One region of the Pseudarthrobacter sp. NIBRBAC000502770 genome, then DNA from elsewhere that is predicted to be linked to it. Evidence: riboswitches for the same ligand, from Rfam matches in the RefSeq annotation. Region 1 holds a riboswitch; each other region holds the start of a gene.
The links. A riboswitch is a leader RNA that binds a small molecule or an ion and turns the genes downstream of it on or off. The one in region 1 is predicted to bind thiamine pyrophosphate.

Region 1 (3,898 bases):
CCTGCTGGAGCGCTTCGCCCAGGCCCAAAAGATGATGAAGAAGATGGCCCAGGGCGGCATGCCGGGGATGCCAGGGATGCCCGGCCTTCCCGGAGCCGGGGGCGGCGCGCGGAAGAACGCAAAGAACGCACCCAAGAAGAAGGCAAAATCCGGCAACCCCGCCAAGGCCGCACAGGAGCGCAAGGACGCGGAAGCCCGCCGTGCCAACGCCGCCAAGGCGCTCCCCACCGGCGCTGCGTTCGGCCAGCAGGGCGGCGACTTCGACCCGTCCTCGCTGAACCTCCCCAAGGGCTTCGACAAGTTCCTGGGCAAGTAGGAGTTTCCAGCATCAGGAAGCGCCAGGTGCCGTTTTGACCGCTCAAGACGACACCTGGCGCTTTTTCGTGGGGATGTCGGCAGCGTGGAATAGGGTTGGGACATGTTCAAGCAGAGGGTAGTTTTCGTGCACGGCGCCGGAAGTTTCGGTGCCGCCGCATGGCCGCGCCAGCACGGCATGGCGCTGTCCTATGACGCCCTGTTCCTCCGCCGGCACGGCTACGATGCCGCCGCGGAGCCGGTGGATTCGTCGTTCACGGAAGATACCGCGATCATCCTGCGGTCCCTGGGCGACGACGGCCGTGGCGCTGCCGGCGGACACGTCGTTGCGCACGCCCAGGGGGCAATCGCCGCCATGATGGCCGCCGTCGAACGCCCGGACCTGGTCTTTTCCCTGACGCTGGTGGAGCCCGCCTGCCTGTCCCTGACGGCGGAACTGCCGGCCACGGCCGCCCACATCCGCCTGATGCAGCCACTGTTCGACGTCCGCCACCAGCTCAGCGATGACGACTTCCAGCGCGAGTTTGTCCGCCGGATCTACGCCACCGACCTGCAGCAGCCTGCCACCACCGAGGAGAAGCGGTCCGCGCGGCGGCTGCGGCTCCAGGAGCCTTCCTGGGAAGCGCCGTTGCATATTGTTCCCGGCGTCCCCACCTTGGTCCTGACTGGTGGCTGGGAGCCGCTGTACGAGGAAATTGCCGGGTACCTCCGGGAGACCGGCGCCCTGCACCGCGTTGCCGCGGGAGGGCACCGGCCCCAGGACTCCCGGGACGGGGACCGGGCCATCCGCCAGTTCATCAGCGGGGTCGGCAGGAGCCAGCCAGCCCGGGCGTCCTAGCCGTCAGCGGGGACCCGCAGCTCCGGCAGGTAGACCTTGCCGCCGGCTGCCAGGAACTCCTCGTTCTTCCCCCGCATGCCGGAGGCCAGGTCCGCCAGCGCCGCCTGCGTGTCCGCTGAGCCATATTCGTCCCGGATGTCCTGGCTGATCCGCATGGAGCAGAACTTCGGACCGCACATGGAGCAAAAGTGCGCCGTCTTGGCCGGTTCGGCCGGTAGCGTCTCATCGTGGAACGACTCCGCGGTCACGGGGTCCAGGGACAGCGCGAACTGGTCCCGCCAGCGGAATTCGAATCTCGCCTTGGACAGGGCGTCATCGCGCTCATGCGCCCCGGGGTGGCCCTTGGCCAGGTCCGCGGCGTGCGCTGCGATCTTGTACGTGATCACGCCCGTTTTCACGTCGTCCTTGTTGGGCAGGCCCAGGTGTTCCTTCGGCGTGACGTAGCAGAGCATGGCTGTGCCGTACCGGGCGATCTCGGTGGCGCCAATGGCCGAGGTGATGTGGTCATACCCGGGCGCCACATCCGTCACCAGGGGCCCCAGGGTATAGAAGGGCGCACCCTTGCACAGCTCCTGCTGCCGCTCCACGTTCTCGCGGACCAGGTGGAAGGGAACGTGGCCCGGCCCCTCCACCATCACCTGCACGTCGTACTCCCAGGCCCGCTGCGTCAGTTCGGCGAGGGTGTCCAGCTCAGCGAACTGCGCGGCGTCGTTGGCGTCCGCCGTCGAACCGGGGCGGAGGCCGTCGCCCAGCGAGAAGGCGACGTCGTATTTGGCGAAGATTTCGCACAGCTCGTCGAAGTGCGTGTACAGGAAGTTCTCCTGGTGGTGGGCCAGGCACCAGCCCGCCATGATGGAGCCGCCCCGCGAGACAATGCCGGTGACGCGGTTGGCGGTGAGCGGGACATAGCGGAGCAGCACGCCCGCGTGGATGGTCATGTAGTCCACACCCTGTTCGCACTGTTCGATCACGGTGTCCCGGAAGATTTCCCAGGTCAGGGCGTTGGCCTCACCGTTGACCTTTTCCAAGGCCTGGTAGATGGGGACGGTTCCAATGGGCACCGGGGAGTTGCGGATGATCCACTCCCGCGTGGTGTGGATGTCATCGCCGGTGGACAAGTCCATGACGGTGTCCGCGCCCCACTGGGTTGCCCACTGCAGCTTGTCCACTTCCTCGGCGATCGAACTCGTCACGGCCGAGTTGCCGATGTTCGCGTTGATCTTCACCAGGAAGGCCTTGCCGATGATCATGGGCTCGGATTCCGGATGGTTGATGTTGTTGGGAATGATGGCGCGGCCGGCAGCCACTTCGCTGCGCACCAATTCCACATCGCAGTTCTCGCGCAGCGCCACGAACCGCATTTCCTGCGTGATGACGCCCTGCCGGGCATAGTGCATCTGCGTCACCGTCCGGCCGTCGACGGCGCGGCGGGGCACGGGCTGCGCGCCCTTCCACTCCGCGGAGGCGGCGCCGCGGCGGACGGCCGAGCGGCCGTCGTCCAGCAGGTTGCGTTCCCTGCCGCTGTAGGCCTCGGTGTCTCCGCGCGCCACGATCCACTCCGCGCGGAAAGGGTCCAGGCCGCGGACGGGGTCGCTTCCCGGCCCCGCCGTCCGGTACGTCCGGAACGGTGCGTTCGGCTGGCCGTTGGGGGACGGCTCAAGGGCAATTTCCGTCACCGGTACCCGGATCCCGGACGCCTCATCCCCGAGGTAGGCGAGGGAATGCGACTTCAACGACTGGGTTTCCGGCGGCATGGACGCGCCGCCGGGCACCCTGTCAGACGGCTGGAGGGCAGGGTTCAACTGGGTGTTTTGCGTACTCAAGGGAATACTCACTTCCTTCGCCGGCATTACCCGGACAGGTTCAACGGTCGCAGGCTGCGTCAGCCCGATCTCAGCCCCTGCAAGGGCACCCGTGTGGTCAGGAACGAAGCTACCACAGGCGCCTGGAGCGGCCTTGTCATAATTGCGGTGCTAGCCTGGCCGGGCATCGAAAGGAGCCCCATGGCAGGCATCATCAACTTCCCCGGCCCCGTCCTGACCGCACCGGACACGGTGCGGCACGGGCTCTGGTCCGTGGACGGCAGGCTTACGTTCAGCCGGCCGGCGGCTGCTCCGGACCGGGTTTTGGATGGCTGGGTGCTGCCGGGCTTCGTGGACGCCCACTGCCACATTGGGCTTGGGGCCACTGGTCCGGTCGAGCCCGCGGCGGCCAGGGACCAGGCGGAGGCGGACCTTAGCGCGGGAACCCTGCTGGTCCGGGACGCGGGCTCGCCGGCAGATACCCGCTGGATGCAGGGCGGAGTGGACTTCCCGGTGCTGATCCGGGCCGGGCGCCATATTGCCCGGACGCGCCGCTACCTGCGGGGCTTCGCCGAGGAAGTGGAACCCGAGGGCCTCGTGGAGGCCGTCCGGAAGCAGGCGCGCGACGGCGACGGCTGGGTCAAGCTCGTGGGGGACTGGATTGACCGGAGCGCCGGCGACCTGTCGCCGTCCTTTCCTGCCGCCGTCGTACGCGATGCCGTCCAGGCGGCACACGACGAAGGTGCCCGGGTAACAGCGCACTGCTTCGCTGAAGACACCCTGGACCAGGTGCTGGACGCGGGCATCGACTGCGTCGAGCACGCTACCGGGCTCCTTCCCCGCCACGTGCCCCGGTTCGTGGAGCAGGGCGTACCGATCGTGCCCACGCTCATCAATATCGCCACCTTCCCCGACATTGCTGCGCAGGCGGAGCCCAAGTTCC
Region 2 (3,898 bases), 1.5 Mb from region 1:
ATCGTGGCTCGGATCGATCGAAGGTGTGAAGAGCCTCGTCGTCCTGGGACATGCCGGCGAAGGTACGTTCCTCACAGAAGAGGAGCAGCTGGACGTTATTCGCGCCTTCGTGGCGTCCACCGACGGCCGTGTACCGGTCGTGGCGGGTATTACGAAGGAGGGCAACAAGACCGCAGCACTCGAAGCCAGGAAGGCCGTCGAAGCCGGCGCGTCAGCTGGTCTTGTCTACCCCTCGCACGGGTGGCTGCGCTTCGGATACCAGAAGGGCGCACCGCAGTCGCGTTACAAGGAGATCTATGAAGAGTCCGGCCTGCCGCTGATCCTGTTCCAGTACCCCGACAACACCAAAGCGAGCTACGACCTCGAAACCCAGTTGGAGATCGCCGGCCAGGAGGGCGTCTTTGCCACGAAGAACGGTGTCCGGAACATGCGCCGCTGGTACACCGAAATCCCCGCGCTGCGCGCCGCGTACCCCGAATTGCAGGTGCTTTCCTGTCATGACGAGTACCTGCTGCCGACAATGTTCGATGTCGACGGGCTGCTCGTCGGCTACGGCAACATCGCCCCCGAACTGCTCGTCGAACTCATCGAAGCCGGCAAGGCGCAGGACTACCCGCGTGCCCATGCCATTCATGAGCGGCTGCTGCCGGTGACCAGGAACGTCTACCACCGCGGGTCCCACATGGAGGGCACCGTCGCCCTGAAGTGGGGCCTCGTTAACCGCGGCATCCTGGACCACGCCACAGTGCGCACTCCGCTCCTGCCACTGCCCGAGGGCGCAGATGCCGAGATTGCGGAAGCCTTCGCCGCCGCCAACATCGGCAAGGTCACCGTCAACGCCTGATCCACGGATCTTGAGGATGGCGGGAGCAACTCCCGCCATCCTCCCCTAGGCTTTAGCCATCTCCACTCTCGGTCAATGAGGACCCCAGCATCAGTGCTGGAGAAGGAGGACTCGCAATGCGCGAGCCGAACAACACCACAACCATGGCTGGCGGCCCCAGCGCCGCCAGGATCAACTCAGAGCTTGTAGCCCGACTCGAACGGCTCCCGCTCACCCGACGGCTGACCCTGATTCGCGTTGTCATCGGGTCGGCCACGTTCTTCGACGCGTACACCGTCCTGGCCATCGCCTTCGCGATGCCCCAATTGTCCTCCGAATGGCACCTCACCGCCGGGGAAATTGGAATGATCCTCTCCGCCGGCTACGTCGGCCAGATCTTCGGATCCCTCTTCTTTGGCCAACTCGCCGAAAGAATCGGCCGCCTTCCGGTCCTGCTCTTTACGATCCTGCTCTTCGTCTCCATGGACATCGCATGCCTTTTCGCGTGGGGCGCCACGTCCATGATCATCTTCCGATTTATCCAAGGCATCGGCACCGGCGGTGAAGTGCCGGTCGCCAGTGCCTATATCAACGAATTCGTGGGCGCCAAGAAGCGCGGCCGCTTCTTCCTCCTCTACGAGGTGATCTTCCCCGTCGGCCTGATGTTCGCAGGCATCGCCGGATACTTCCTGGTCCCGGTGGTGGGCTGGAAGGCCATGTTCATCGTTGGCATCGTCCCGGCCCTTCTCACCATCCCGATGCGTTGGCTGATGCCCGAATCACCGCGCTGGCTCGCCTCCCGGGGCCACGTCCACAAAGCCGAAACCGTCGTTGCCATGCTCGAAAAGGAAGCGGTCGCGGCAGGGCACACCCTTTCTGAGCCCGTGGTGCGTCCTGTTGACCCGAAAGCCACGGCCCGCACTGATTGGCGCGAACTGTTCTCCGGGATCTACAAGAAGCGCACCTTCATGATCTGGATGCTCTGGATCTGCGTCTACATGGTCAACAACGGCCTGGTCACCTGGCTGCCGACGCTCTACAAGCAAACATTCAACCTGCCCCTGCAAACCAGCCTCGCGTACGGCTGGGTCACCTCCGCCGCCGGCGTCGTGGCATCGGTCCTCTGCGCTCTCCTGATCGACCGCGTCGGCCGCAAACGCTGGTACACCGTCGCGTTCCTGACCGCGACCGTCCCGCTTGTCATCCTCACCGCGCTCGGCGCCGTATCCGCGACCCAGGTGGTGGTGTTCGCCAGCATCGCGTACGCCATCCTGCAGACCGTCTCCTTCTCGCTCTACCTCTACTCCGCCGAGCTCTACCCCACCCGGCTCCGCGCCATCGGCACTGGATTCGGCAGCGCCTGGCTCCGGGCAGGCTCCGCTATCGGACCCATCCTGGTCGGTTGGATCGTCGACAACTACGGCATCAGCCTCGTCTTCACGGTGTTCGCAGCCGTAGCCCTCGTCGGCGGCCTCGTCACCATCTTCTTCGCCATCGAAACCAAGGGCAGGGTCCTCGAAGAGCTCTCTCCCTGAGAACCTCCAAGCCGCCTGCCAGCGGCAGCGGCTCGAACCTTCCTGGGTCCGTGCCGCTGCCATTGGCAGTTAAGGCCGCTTTCCGGCCGGGGCGCGGCGCATCCGGGACCGGGGCCGGTCATATCCGGGTGATTGGCGCCGGCAGCCCGCAATCCAGCCCGGCCAGGTGTAAACTTGACCACGCCCAACCGGGCACAACAACAAGCGTTACCCACACCAAAAGCAACACTAAAAACGACAGGGGAGCGCCGCCGTCGGACAACCTGGCATTAGCCGGGCACCGCAGGTGGGCGCTGAGAGTGCGGACAGCCGCAGACCCTCGAACCTGATCCGGTTAGTACCGGCGCAAGGGAGTCGAGTTCTCAAAGTGTCGCGGTTCCACGGCCACAGGCCGCCGGCCGGGTCCACTTTCCCCTCCTGTTTCCCAGGAGGACCACATGAGTACTGCAGCAATCAAGAAGACCACCAGCAAGTCCTGGCGCGTCGTGGACATCGTCGTCGCCGCGCTGGTGGCCATCGCGGGCGGCGTTATTTTCTGGGCATGGGACCAGGGTGCCGCCGCCCTGTCCGCCCCCATGAACGCAGCCTACCCACCCCTGACCGGCCTGCTCGCCGGGGGCTGGATGATTCCCGGCGTGCTGGGAATGCTGATCATCCGCAAGCCCGGGGCCGCCCTGTTCTGCGAGACCGTCGCCGCCACCGGCGAACTGCTGATGGGTTCCCAGTACGGCGCCTCGGTCCTGTTCTCCGGTTTCATCCAGGGCCTGGGCGCGGAAATCATCTTCGCAATCTTCGTCTACCGCAAGTTCAACCTGCCCGTGTCCCTGCTGGCAGGCGCCGCGGCCGGATTCTTCTGCGGCCTGAACGATTCGTTTGCACCGTGGGGCTGGAACATCGCCTACTCCGGCGCCGACAAGCTGGCCTACATTGTCCTCACCACCATTTCCGGGGCCATCCTTGCGGGTGCCCTGGCCTGGGTTGCCACCCGCGGCCTGGCACGCACCGGGGTGCTGAGCTCCTTCGCGTCCCGCAAGGCCGCAACGGAGCCCGTCTTCTCCTGATGGCACCCTCCCAGGACTCCGGCGCGGTCCGCCCCGCCGCCGTCACCGCCCGTGGCTGGGGCTGGCGGCATGCCGGCAGGGCCAAACCCGCCGTCCACGGCCTTGACCTGGACATCGCCCCCGGGGAGCGGGTGCTCCTGCTCGGCCCCTCCGGCGCAGGGAAGTCCACGCTGCTGCACGCGCTGGCCGGCGTCCTGGGAGACATCGACGACGACGGCGAATCAGGCGACGCCGACGAGTCCGGTTCGCTCCGGGTGGACGGAGCCGCGCCCCGCGCCCAGCGCGGCCGCGCCGGCCTGATGCAGCAGGACCCCGAAACGCAGGTGGTCCTCTCCCGGGTGGGGGACGACGTCGCCTTCGGCGCCGAAAACCTCGCGGTGCCCCGCGCCGCGATCTGGCCCCGGGTGCACGCGGCGCTTGCCGACGTCGGACTCTCCCACCTCCCGCTGGACCACCCGACGTCGGCCCTGTCCGGCGGG
Region 3 (3,898 bases), 370 kb from region 1:
ACACTGTCTCCTTGGTGTGGTGGTTTGTGCGGGCGGCGGCCGGACGCGAGAACCGCTCCGGACTGAAGGGCGCCCAGCGCGGGTCGGCATGCCCGTCCAGCAACCCGGCGCAGATGGCTGCGGCAGCGGGAGTGAGCAGCACCCCGTGCCGGAAGAACCCGGTGGCGATGATGAGTCCGGGGACGTGCCCGGCCTTGTCGCCTGCAGATCCGGGGGTCGCCGGAACGCGGCCCAGCAGCGGCGCGTTGTCGGGGGTTCCGGGCCGGGCCCTTGCGGTGCACTCCAGCAGCTCCAGTTCGGCGACGGCGGGCACCAGCGCCTGGGCATCGCGCAGCAGCTGATAGACGCCCCCGGCGCTGACGGCATCGGACAGCGCGTCCTCGCGCTGGGTGGCTCCGATGACCACGGTCCCGTCCTGCCGGGGAACGATATAGACGGGGACACCGTGCACCAGCCCGCGCACCGTGGACGTCACAAGGGGCTGGAGGTGCTGCGGAACGGCGAGGCGGAGGATGTCTCCGTGTACGGGGCGCAGGGGCAGGTCGAGGCCGTCGGGCAGGCCGCCCAGGTCCCCTGCCTGCAGCCCGTTGGCCACGATCGTTTCCGTTGCCAGGACGGTGCCGCCGCCAGCCAGGCTGGCGCCGACGACGCTTCCGCCCTCCCACAGCAGGCCGCCGGCCCGGTCCGGCACGGCATACCCTTCCACTGCCCCTGCCACCGCCAGGCCAGGCTTCCCGCGGACGGCACCGGCGAGGGCCTGCCGGAGGGCAGCCAGCAGGCGGCGGGGATCGACCTGGTGGTCCGCAGGCGTGTCAAGGGCGCAGGCTATCGCGGGGCTGAGGAGTGGCTCGCGTTTGCGGGCGTCCCGTACGGTGAGTGGTTCCACGGCAAGTCCGTTGGCCTGCTGTACGGCGCGGAGGTCCATCAGCGCGCGGCGGTCCGCGGCGTCGGCACCCACGGCGAGTGTCGGCGTCGTCAGGTATCCGGAACCGGAGGTGGCTCCTGCGATGGCTGCGGCGAAACCGGGCCAGCGGGAGGAAGCGTCAAGCATCAGTTCCAGGAGGTCCTCCTCCTGGTAGTGCAGTTCGCTGACGGGGGCCAGCATTCCTGCGGCGGCCCAGCTGGCGCCGCTTCCGGGCGCGTCATCGATCAGGGCCACGGAGCGGCCGGAGCGCTGCGCCTCCCAGGCGATGCCATGGCCCACCACTCCGCCGCCGATGACGGCGACGTCCGCGCGGACCGAGGAACGGGGGGCACTGGACGGCCCGGCACGATGGTCAACGGGGGTGCTCATACGGTTCCTTCCCTACGCCGGCATTAACCGGATCAGGTCAAGCGGTCGGCTCTGACGCCCTCTCAGCCCGGCGCTTTGTGACAGCTGCCGCGGGCTCCCGCAGTACCAGGCCAGTTTAGAGGAACTAGGCTTGCAGGCATGAATGTGTCCGCTTCCTCCCTGCCCGCAGGCCCCCACGCTCCAGCAGCCCCGGCCGGCATAGCCGAAGTTGCCAACGCCGGCCACAACGACGCCCTGAAGGCGGCCCGCCTGTACCTGTGCACCGATGCACGCACTGCGCACGGCGACTTCGCGGAGTTTGTGGACGCCGCGTTTGCCGGCGGCGTGGACATCATCCAGCTGCGGGACAAGACCATCGAGGCCGCCGAGGAACTGGACCTCCTGGCGGCGTTGAAGGAGACCGCGGTACGCCATGGCCGGCTGTGGGCCGTCAATGACCGCGCCGATATTGCCGTGCTGTCCGGGGCACCGGTGTTCCACATCGGCCAAAAGGACCTTCCGCTGGCTGCGGCGCGCACGCTGGTCAACGGCAACGCCGCCATCGGCCTCTCCAGCCACACCACGGGCCAGGTCGACGCCGCCCTCGCTGCAACCGGCGGCCCGTCCGGGCTGGACTACTTCTGCGTTGGGCCGGTATGGGCCACACCCACCAAACCCGGCAGGGCCGCCGTCGGGCCTGAACTGGTGAAGTACGCCGCCGATGCCTCCGGGCAGGCCGGGGATCCGGTGCCGTGGTTTGCCATCGGCGGCATCGACCACGGAAACGTCCGCGAGGTGGTGGCGGCCGGTGCACGCCGGATCGTGGTGGTCCGCGCCATCACCGAGGCCGCCGACCCCGCGGCAGCCGCTGCCTCGCTCCTCGGCGCGCTGGACGGCTGAGACTGCTTAATCCCGGGACTTGGCGCTACGCTGAATTTTGTGTCGCATCATCGGTTGGCCCCTAACGTCCGTGACCACAGGAACGCCTTGGAAGAGGCGCTGGGCCTGCTGCGGACCGAACTTGAGCTGCCCGGGCCGTATCCTGCCGACGCGGTGGAAGACGCCCGGGCCGCCGTCGCGGCGCTGAAGCTGCCGTCCTACGACCTGACCGCCGTCGAGTTCGTGACTATCGATCCGGCGTCCTCCACGGACCTGGACCAGGCAGTCTTCATCGAACCGGACGGCACCGGCTACCGCGTCATGTATGCCATCGCCGACGTCCCCGCATTCGTTGCACCGGGCGGGCCGCTGGACGCCGAGACCCGGCGCCGCGGACAGACGTTCTACGCTCCGGACGGCCGGATCCCGCTGCATCCGGAGGTGATCAGCGAGGGGGCCGGCAGCCTGCTGCCCGGCCAGGAGTGCTCGGCTTTCGTCTGGGACTTCACGCTCGACGGCGAAGCGTCCGTGATTACCGTCGGCGTCCGGCGGGCGCGGGTCCGCAGCCGCGACAAGCTCAGCTACAAAGGTGCCCAGGCCGACCTCGACGCCGGGACCGCCCCACCCGTCCTCCGGCTGCTCCGCGAGGTGGGGCTGAAACGCGTGGCGCTGGAACGGGCACGGGAGGGCGCCAGCCTGAACATGCCCGAGCAGGAAATCGTCCAGCTGCCGGACGGCGGCTACCGGATTGACGCCGTCCCGCAGCTTCCCGTCGAGGACTGGAACGCGCAGATTTCGTTGATGACCGGAATGGCAGCCGCGCAGCTCATGCTTGAGGGCAAGGTGGGCATCCTGCGCACCATGCCCGCACCTGACGAGCGGTCGCTGCGGCACTTCCGGCTGCAGACCGAAGTGCTGGGCAGGCCGTGGGACGGGCAGGTCAGCTACGGCGAATACCTGCGGTCGCTCGATCCCACCGACCCGCGCCAGCTGGCCATCATGCATTCGGCCGGGATGCTGTTCCGCGGCGCGTCCTACACCGCCTTTGACGGGACGGTCCCCGAAGACGGTATCCAGTCCGCCATCGGCGCCGCCTACGCCCACACCACGGCGCCGCTGCGCCGCCTGGTGGACCGGTTCGTGCTGGTCATCTGCGAGGCCCTGAGCAACGGCGGCGATGTTCCCGGCTGGGCGCGCGAAGCCCTGCCCCTGCTTCCGGGCATCATGGCGGGATCGGACCAGCTGGCGTCAAGGATGGAGCGCCTGGCCCTGGATACCGTGGAAGCGGCACTGCTGCTGAACCACATCGGGCAGGAATTCGATGCGATCGTCATCTCCGGATCCAAGCCGCAGAACGGGAACGGCAACGGGAATGGCAAGAATGGAAATGGGAACGGCAGTTCGGGGTTATCCAGATTGCCGAACCGGCGGTGACCGCTCGGTGCGCCGGGGAGCTGGAGTCCGGCACCAAGGTCCGGGTACGGCTGGTTTCCTCCGATATCACCACCCGGCAGATCCACTTCGAGCTCGTTTCCTGAACGGCAGGCGGCCCCCCAGGCGGTCCGAAACCGTGTTTTTGTGCCCTTACGGCTAGACTGGAGGGGTAGAACTGGATGCCCGGTCGTTGATTTCCTTGATTTGAAACCAACAAGCCCGCCCCTACGCGATCTTGAGAAGTACCCGTTGGTCACCAGTGCCAGCATTAGATAGCCCGCGATCGGCTTCCACTGGAATCGCTTGCGCGCC

Region 2: linked by a shared signal. The riboswitch ahead of NIBR502770_RS16470 (ECF transporter S component) and the one ahead of thiC (phosphomethylpyrimidine synthase ThiC) in region 1 are both predicted to bind thiamine pyrophosphate.
Region 3: linked by a shared signal. The riboswitch ahead of thiO (glycine oxidase ThiO) and the one ahead of thiC (phosphomethylpyrimidine synthase ThiC) in region 1 are both predicted to bind thiamine pyrophosphate.

Annotation. Positions count from the first base shown of each region.
Region 1 covers NZ_CP041198.1:1,962,467-1,966,364, reverse strand. The annotation lists gene ffh (signal recognition particle protein) at 1-316, shown strand, start outside; gene NIBR502770_RS09475 (alpha/beta fold hydrolase) at 419-1,153, shown strand; gene thiC (phosphomethylpyrimidine synthase ThiC) at 1,150-2,976, opposite strand; TPP riboswitch at 2,972-3,079, opposite strand; gene NIBR502770_RS09465 (amidohydrolase family protein) at 3,157-3,898, shown strand, end outside.
Region 2 covers NZ_CP041198.1:3,441,196-3,445,093, reverse strand. The annotation lists gene NIBR502770_RS16480 (dihydrodipicolinate synthase family protein) at 1-844, shown strand, start outside; gene NIBR502770_RS16475 (MFS transporter) at 961-2,358, shown strand; TPP riboswitch at 2,588-2,728, shown strand; gene NIBR502770_RS16470 (ECF transporter S component) at 2,796-3,419, shown strand; gene NIBR502770_RS16465 (ABC transporter ATP-binding protein) at 3,419-3,898, shown strand, end outside.
Region 3 covers NZ_CP041198.1:2,337,349-2,341,246, forward strand. The annotation lists gene thiO (glycine oxidase ThiO) at 1-1,294, opposite strand, end outside; gene thiS (sulfur carrier protein ThiS) at 1-2, opposite strand, end outside; TPP riboswitch at 1,287-1,405, opposite strand; gene thiE (thiamine phosphate synthase) at 1,433-2,173, shown strand; partial or broken gene NIBR502770_RS11170 (RNB domain-containing ribonuclease) at 2,213-3,690, shown strand.